DNA from 2 places in the Aminobacter sp. MET-1 genome. Region 1 is predicted to be linked to the other one. Evidence: predicted binding sites of a transcription regulator. Region 1 holds the regulator's gene; the other holds the start of a gene.
The links. The regulator PhoB, encoded in region 1, activates phosphate uptake and scavenging genes when phosphate is short. The targets are predictions, from matches to a motif close to TGTCATNNANCTGTCAT.
Positions count from the first base shown of each region.

Region 2: NDO48_RS17040 (RNA degradosome polyphosphate kinase) is a predicted target of PhoB. The motif match lies at 1,909-1,925, and genes of this name have one in related genera.

Region 1 is NZ_JAMSHL010000001.1:274,688-278,437, reverse strand. Features, by position in the region: gene NDO48_RS01405 (ROK family protein) at 1-1,042, shown strand, start outside; gene NDO48_RS30530 (GCG_CRPN prefix-to-repeats domain-containing protein) at 1,187-1,489, shown strand; gene phoB (phosphate regulon transcriptional regulator PhoB) at 1,565-2,254, opposite strand; gene phoU (phosphate signaling complex protein PhoU) at 2,352-3,053, opposite strand; gene pstB (phosphate ABC transporter ATP-binding protein PstB) at 3,092-3,750, opposite strand, start outside.
Region 2 is NZ_JAMSHL010000011.1:187,115-190,864, reverse strand. Features, by position in the region: gene NDO48_RS17055 (TIGR02117 family protein) at 1-402, shown strand, start outside; gene NDO48_RS17050 (FAD-dependent monooxygenase) at 357-1,580, opposite strand; gene NDO48_RS17045 (zinc-finger domain-containing protein) at 1,592-1,840, opposite strand; gene NDO48_RS17040 (RNA degradosome polyphosphate kinase) at 1,993-3,750, shown strand, end outside.

The DNA.
Region 1 (3,750 bases):
CCGGCCCCAGGTGGGCCTGGCGCTCGAAGCCGACGCCGCCTCGGTTGTTGCCGTCGTCCTGTCGCTCAACCACCTGTCGGCTTCGGTCATCGACTATGCCGGCAACCAGATCGTCGAGGAGACCCGACGGCTGGTCACCCAGCGACTGCCCGCCAAGGCGCTGGTCGACGAATGCGTCGCCATCGTGCGTCAGGTCATCGCGCGCAGCGGGCGCCCGCAAGCGTCAGTACTGCGCATCGCGCTGGCCATCCAGGGCACCACGGATGCCGGCGCCCGCAAGCTCCTGTGGTCGCCGATTACCCCACATGACGACATCCAGTTCGCCGACAGGCTCGAGCGCGAATTCGGTGTGACGGTGACCGTCGAAAACGACTGCAACATGATCGCCGAGGCCCTGCACTGGCGCGACCCGGCGCGCTATCGCGACGACTTTATCGCCATCCTGCTTTCCCACGGCATTGGCATGGGCCTGGTCATCAAGGGCGAGTTGTTCACCGGCACGCAATCGTCGGGCGCCGAGTTCGGCCATATGGTCCACCGCCCCGACGGAGCGTTGTGCCGCTGCGGCCGCCGCGGCTGCATCGAGGCCTATGCCGGCAATTATGCGATCTGGCGCAACGCCCGGCTCGGCGACGAAAACGCCGAGCCGCTGGCCGACCTCTCCGACGAGGACATCAAGGCGCTCGCCGACGCCGCGCGCGACCATGACGGCCCCGAGCGCGAGGCCTTCCGCAAGGCGGGCGAGGCAATCGGTTTCGGCCTCGGCTCGATGTTCGCGCTGTTCGACCCCGCCCCCCTCGCCTTCGTCGGTGTCGGCGCCACCGCCTTCGACATCATGGAGCCGTATGTGCGCTCGGCCATCGCCAAGACGGCCGGCGGCACGCACTCCAAGGCGATCTCTTTCGACACCGAGCCGAACGAGGTCCCCCTGATCCGCGAAGGCTGCACCATGCGCGCCCTGCTCTATGTCGACGAGGAAGTCTTTGCGGCGGGCTCGGTGCCGCGGCGGGCCGAGGCAGACATTCCGCTCAAGGACATTTGATTTCGGCCGTCGCAATTAAGACGATCGCCGCGACCATACTGCCGTGCTAGACGACAGTCCGCGACCGCCCTTGAAAGGCCCAGCCTGGCAAAGAGGCGGAACCAACCCTGGAACCGACGTGTCGTCCGTTTCGGAGACGTTGCGATGACCAGTCTGCTGCGTAACATCCTGGCCGGCGTAGGCCTTTTGTGTGCCTCATCGTTTTCAGCATCAGCCACCCCGAACCCCATGCCGCTTGTCGCGGGAGATTCGGCAATGGTCATTCCCATTGCCCAGGGCTGCGGGGCGGGAGGCTGGCGAGGGCCATATGGCGGATGCCGCTATGGGCGTGTCGTACACCGTGCACGTCACGCTTACGGGTGCCCTCCGGGCTATTGGCGCGGCCCATACGGCCATTGCCGCAATACGCCGTATCACGGGCGGTTGCCATATGGCGGATGGCGCTGACCGCCCGCTGCGCGAACGTCTGATCATGTTCGATAAGCCGGCGAGCCAAATTTAACTGTCTCGCCGGCCGGGCGCCTAATCCTCGCGGATGGCGTAGCCGGCACCGCGGATGGTGCGGATCACGTCGGGCATGCGGCCGTTGTTGACCGCCTTGCGCAGGCGCCCGACATGCACGTCCACGGTGCGTTCGTCGATATAGATCGTCTCGCCCCAGACATTGTCGAGCAACTGGCTGCGCGAGAACACGCGGCCCGGATGCCGCATCATGAACTCGAGCAGGCGGAACTCTGTCGGCCCGAGCTTGATCTCGCTCTTCTTGCGGTAGACCCGGTGCGACTCGCGGTCGAGCAGGATGTCGCCGACCTTGAGGATGGACGACAGCACCTCGGGCTTGGCCCTGCGCAGCAGAGCCTTCACCCGCGCCATGAACTCAGGCGTCGAGAACGGCTTCACCAGATAGTCGTCGGCACCGGTCGACAACCCGCGCACCCGGTCGCTTTCCTCGCCGCGTGCCGTCAGCATGATGATCGGCAGCCGCTCGGTCTCCGGGCGCATCCTCAGCCTGCGGCACAGCTCGATGCCGGACAATGCGGGCACCATCCAGTCGAGCACCAGCAGGTCGGGAACGTTTTCCTGCAGACGGATTTCGGCCTCGTCGCCACGGGTGACGACCTCGACCTGATAGCCTTCGGATTCGAGATTGTAGCGAAGCAGCACGCCCAGCGGCTCTTCGTCTTCAACGACCATGACCTTTGGAGCGATCATCGCCTGTACCTTGTCCTTGCGCACGGCCCGATCAGGACCATGCGCTGGTTTAACCTATGCAGCGCCCCCGCGCCAAACGCATGCGGTGCGGAAGTTCTCAGTTCGAAACCGTCGTGGTTTCGTCGACCTTGGGCCGATTGAGCGGAAGCTGCTCGCCGGTCACCACGAAATAGGCGTTCTCGGCGATATTGGTCACATGGTCGCCGATGCGTTCGAGGTTCTTGGCGCAGAACAGCAGATGGGTGCAGGCCGTGATGTTGCGCGGATCTTCCATCATGTAGGTCAGGAGTTCGCGGAACACGGCATTGTACTGGATGTCGATCTTCTGGTCGTCGATGCGCAGGCCTTTCAGGCCTTCCGGCTGACGCGCCACATAGAGGTCGACCACGCCACGCACCTGTCCCAGCACCAGCTGCGACATGGCATCGATCGAGTGCGCCAGGTTGCGCGGCGTCGGCATCTGGCCGACGGCGCCGACGCGCTTGGCTATGTTCTTGGCAAGATCGCCGATGCGCTCGAGATCGCCAGCCATGCGGATGGCGCCGACCACGGCGCGCAGATCCTGCGCCATCGGCTGGCGCTTGGCGATCAGCGTGATGGCTGCGTTGTCGAGCTCACGCTGCTTGGCGTCCATGATCGCGTCGTCGGCGATCACGTTCTGGGCCATCGCCTGGTCGGACGACAGCAATGCCCGGATGGCGCCCGCGACCATCGAACCGGCGAGATCGCCCATGTCGCGGATGAGCTGGTCGACATGCTTGAGTTCTTCGTCGAAGGACCGGACTGTATGATCGCCCATGATCGTTTCCTCGTCTGCTTACTGTACGCGACGATCACTCAGCCGAAGCGGCCGGTGATGTAGTCCTGCGTCCGCTTGTCGTCTGGATTGGTGAACATCTTGTCCGTCGGCCCCTCCTCAACGAGGTAGCCGAGGTGGAACATCGCCGTCCGCTGCGACACGCGCGCCGCCTGCTGCATCGAGTGGGTGACGATGACGATGGTGTAGTTCTCGCGCAATTCGTCGATCAGTTCCTCCACCTTGGCGGTGGCGATCGGATCGAGTGCCGAACATGGCTCGTCCATCAGGATGACCTCGGGCGAAACCGCAATGGCGCGGGCAATGCACAGGCGCTGCTGCTGGCCACCCGACAGACCGGTGCCCGGCTCGTGCAGGCGATCCTTCACCTCGTTCCAAAGCGCCGCCTTGTGCAAACTCTGCTCGACGATCTTGTCGAGATCGGCCTTCGACCTGGCGAGGCCATGGATGCGCGGGCCGTAGGCGACATTCTCGTAGATCGACTTCGGGAACGGGTTCGGCTTCTGGAACACCATGCCGACGCGGGCACGCAGTTCGACCACGTCGATCTTGGGATCGTAGATGTCCTCGCTGTCGAGCGTGATCTTGCCGCCGACGCGGGCTGCGTCGATCGTGTCGTTCATGCGGTTGAGGCAGCGCAGGAAGGTCGACTTGCCGCAGCCCGACGGGCCGATCAGCG
Region 2 (3,750 bases), on a different contig from region 1:
GAACTGAAGCTGGGGCCTGTTCTGGCGGCATTCACGCTCGACGACTCGGTCATGCATGTCGATCTTGCCGGCAGCATCGCGCTGCCGCAGCCGACCGTCAGCCGATTTGACGTCAGTGACGCGGGATTTGAGGCGCTGCTCGCTTTCATAGAGGCGAGTTTTACCCGAGGGCCGAACGGACCGCAGTCGATCCCTGGTGTCGCCTATGGTGCGTTCGACGGGTTCTTCGAGGCGAATGGCAAGTTCAACGCATTCGCCGGCTGCAACACCTGGACCGCTGCTGCCTTGCGCGAGGCGGGGTTGACCACCGGCTGGTGGAACCCGCTGCCGGTGACCCTGAATTGGTCGCTCGGCCTTTACAACGCCCCGTCGTCGGCCCAGCCCGGCGGCGTCCAGCCATAGAGCCAGTCCATGTCGGCTGCGAGGCTATCAGGCGACTTCAGCTTCAGAAACAGGTTGCGCGCCAAGGCGACGGGGCCAGACGCATTCCAGGCGAAGTGGTTGAGCGCGCCGCGCCGTGCGACCTTGGCGACACGCGGCTTGCGGGCGGCCTCCCACTGGGACAGCGCCTGTGCAGTGTTCGTTGCCGAGGCGACCGCATCCGCGAGCATGTAGGCGTCCTCGACTGCCATCGCCGCACCCTGCGCCGCAAAAGGCGTCATCGCGTGTGCCGCGTCGCCGATTAGCGCGATGCCGCCCGGTGACGTCCAGGGACGGCTGGCATCGACCGTATGCAGCGGCCAGATGGTCCAGGGTGCAGCCTTGTCGGCGAGTTCCGCTAGCTGAGGAGCAGCGTCGCGCATCGCCTGGCGCAACGCATCGGGCGATGTCTCGCCGGCCCAGTGTTCCGTGATCGCCCGTCCCGGGGTGAAGGCCGCGAGATTGATCGCGCTGGCGGCGCGGATCGGGTAGGCGACCAGGTGGAAGCCGCCATGCAGATAGGTCGTCACCGTCTCGGGTGAGCTAAACGCAGCAAAGTGGCGGCCGGCATCACTGTCAGCCAGAAGCGTGGTGCGCCAGGCCAGCGAGCCACTGAAACGGCTCTTCTCGTTGGGGCCGACGAGGCGCCGGCTGTGCGACCACACGCCATCGGCCGCAACGAACAGCGAAGCGCTCACTTCTGAGCTGATGCCGTTCTGATCGAATGAAACGGTGATGCCGTCACTGCGAAGCTGAACATCGGTGACCGAAGTTCCGAGCGAAAGCTCGATGCTGTCGATCTCGTTGGCGCGTGCGAGCAGGGCGCTTTGCAGGTCGGCGCGGTGGGCGACGAGATAGGGCGCTTTCCAGCGGCGCTCGGCGGAAGCGCCGAGCGGCACACGCGCGCGCTCCTTCAGCGTCGTCGCGTCGCGCAGTACCACCGCTTCCGGCCGCACGGTCAAAGGAGCGACAATGTCGAGAACGCCGAGGCGGGAGAGGATGCGGGTCGCGTTGGGCGAGATCTGCAAGCCTGCGCCGACTTCTTCGAGCGCGGCCGCGCGCTCAAGGATGCGGACTGCAAAGCCGCGTCGGGCGAAGGCAATTGCCGCCGTCAGGCCGGCGATGCCGGCCCCGGAAATGACGATGTGTCGGGGATGCACGACCGCCGTGGTCAGGCCGCGCGGTCGACGACGTAGAGGCAGCCGGCCGGCTGGGTCTCTGTGGCCTTCAGCTGTGCCGAATAGCGGTACAGCGTCGAGCAGTAGGGGCAGACCTTTTCCGAGTCGGCGCCCATGTCTAGGAAGACGTGCGGATGGTCGAACGGCGGGTTGGCGCCCACGCACATGAATTCCTTCACGCCGATCTCGATCACGGCGTGTCCAGCATCGTTCTGGAAGTGGGGGATGGAGCCGCCAGCCATGGAGTTTTCCCTTCTAAGGAACGCTATTGAGGAGGCTTTGTATCATAAGCGCCGCGTTTGCAAGATGCTGAAATGAAACTGTCGCAATTGCCTGTCAGAGGATAATCTGAGCCGGATAAGCGGCGGCACGCGGCATAGGGGAAGGGTTGCAGATGAATCAGTTGAAGCCGGTCCATACCGATTTCGTCAATGACAAGTCGCGGACTGAAGGCGCCGACGGCAACCCGGACCGTTTCGTCAATCGCGAGTTTTCCTGGCTGCAATTCAACAGGCGCGTGCTGGAGCAGTCGCAGAACCCCAATCATCCGCTGCTCGAGCGCGTCCGCTTCCTGTCGATCTCGGCTGCCAATCTCGACGAGTTCTTCATGGTGCGCGTCGCCGGCCTGGCCGGACAGGTGCGCGAGGGGATCACCATCCGCAGCCCCGACGGCCGCACCCCGGAGCAGCAGCTCGAACAGCTGCTGCTCGAGGTCGAGCGCCTGCAGGAAGACCAGCAGAAGAGCCTGTCCAACCTGGCGGAGCTGCTGAAGGCCGAGGGTATCGAGACGATCTCGGCAGGGGCGCTCACGAAGGAAGAACGGAAGTGGCTCGAAGACCACTTCATGGAGCAGATCTTTCCGGTGCTGACGCCGCTTTCGATCGACCCGGCGCACCCGTTTCCGTTTATTCCCAATCTCGGCTTCTCCATCGCCCTGCAGTTGCGCCACCGCAAGGGCGGCGAGGAAATGACGGCCTTGCTGCGCCTGCCGGTTGCGTTGCGCCGCTACATCCGTCTGCCCGACCGCAAGCACGCCGTGCGCTTCATCCCGATCGAGGAAACGGTGAACCTGTTCATCGGCAAGCTGTTCCCCGGCTACGAGGTGAAGGGCTCGGGTACGTTCCAGATCATCCGCGACAGCGACATCGAGGTCGAGGAAGAATCCGAAGACCTGGTGCGCCTGTTCGAGACCGCGCTGAAGCGCCGCCGTCGCGGCTCGGTGATCCGCATCGAGTTCGACAGCCAGATGCCTGCCGAGTTGCGAGAGTTCGTCGCCAGCGAACTCGGCGTATCGTCCAGCCGCGTCAGCGTCCTGAGCGGTCCTTTGGCGATCAGCCAGATCTCCGAGATCGTTGCCGTGCCGCGCGACGATCTCAAGTTCCCGCCCTTCAATCCGCGTTTCCCCGAGCGTATCCGCGATCATCGCGGCGATTGTTTCGCGGCGATCCGCGAAAAGGACTTCGTCGTCCACCACCCGTACGAATCCTTCGACGTGGTGGTGCAGTTCATCAGGCAGGCAGCGCTCGATCCCGAGGTCGTGGCAATCAAGCAGACGCTGTACCGTACCTCGAACGACAGTCCCATCGTGCGTGCGCTGATAGATGCGGCCGAAGCCGGCAAGTCGGTGACCGCACTTGTCGAGCTCAAGGCGCGCTTCGACGAAGAGGCCAACATCCGCTGGGCCCGCGATCTCGAGCGTGCCGGCGTGCAGGTTGTGTTCGGTTTCCTGGAGCTCAAGACGCACGCCAAGATGTCGCTGGTGGTGCGACGCGAGGACGGCCGCCTGCGCAACTACGTCCATCTTGGCACCGGCAACTATCACCCGATTACCGCGCGCATCTACACCGACCTGTCCTTCTTCACCACCGACTCGGCCATTGCCCGCGACGTGGCCCAGATATTCAACTTCATCACCGGCTACGCCGAGCCGGCAGAGGAAATGTGCATCGCGCTGTCGCCCTACACGCTGCGGAGCAGGATTCTCAAGCACATCGCCGACGAGATCGAGCACGCCCAGGCCGGCAAGCCGGCGCAGATCTGGATGAAGATGAACTCACTGGTCGATCCGATCACCATCGATGCGCTCTACGAGGCGAGCCGCGCCGGCGTCGAGATCGATCTGGTGGTACGCGGAATCTGCTGTCTCAGACCG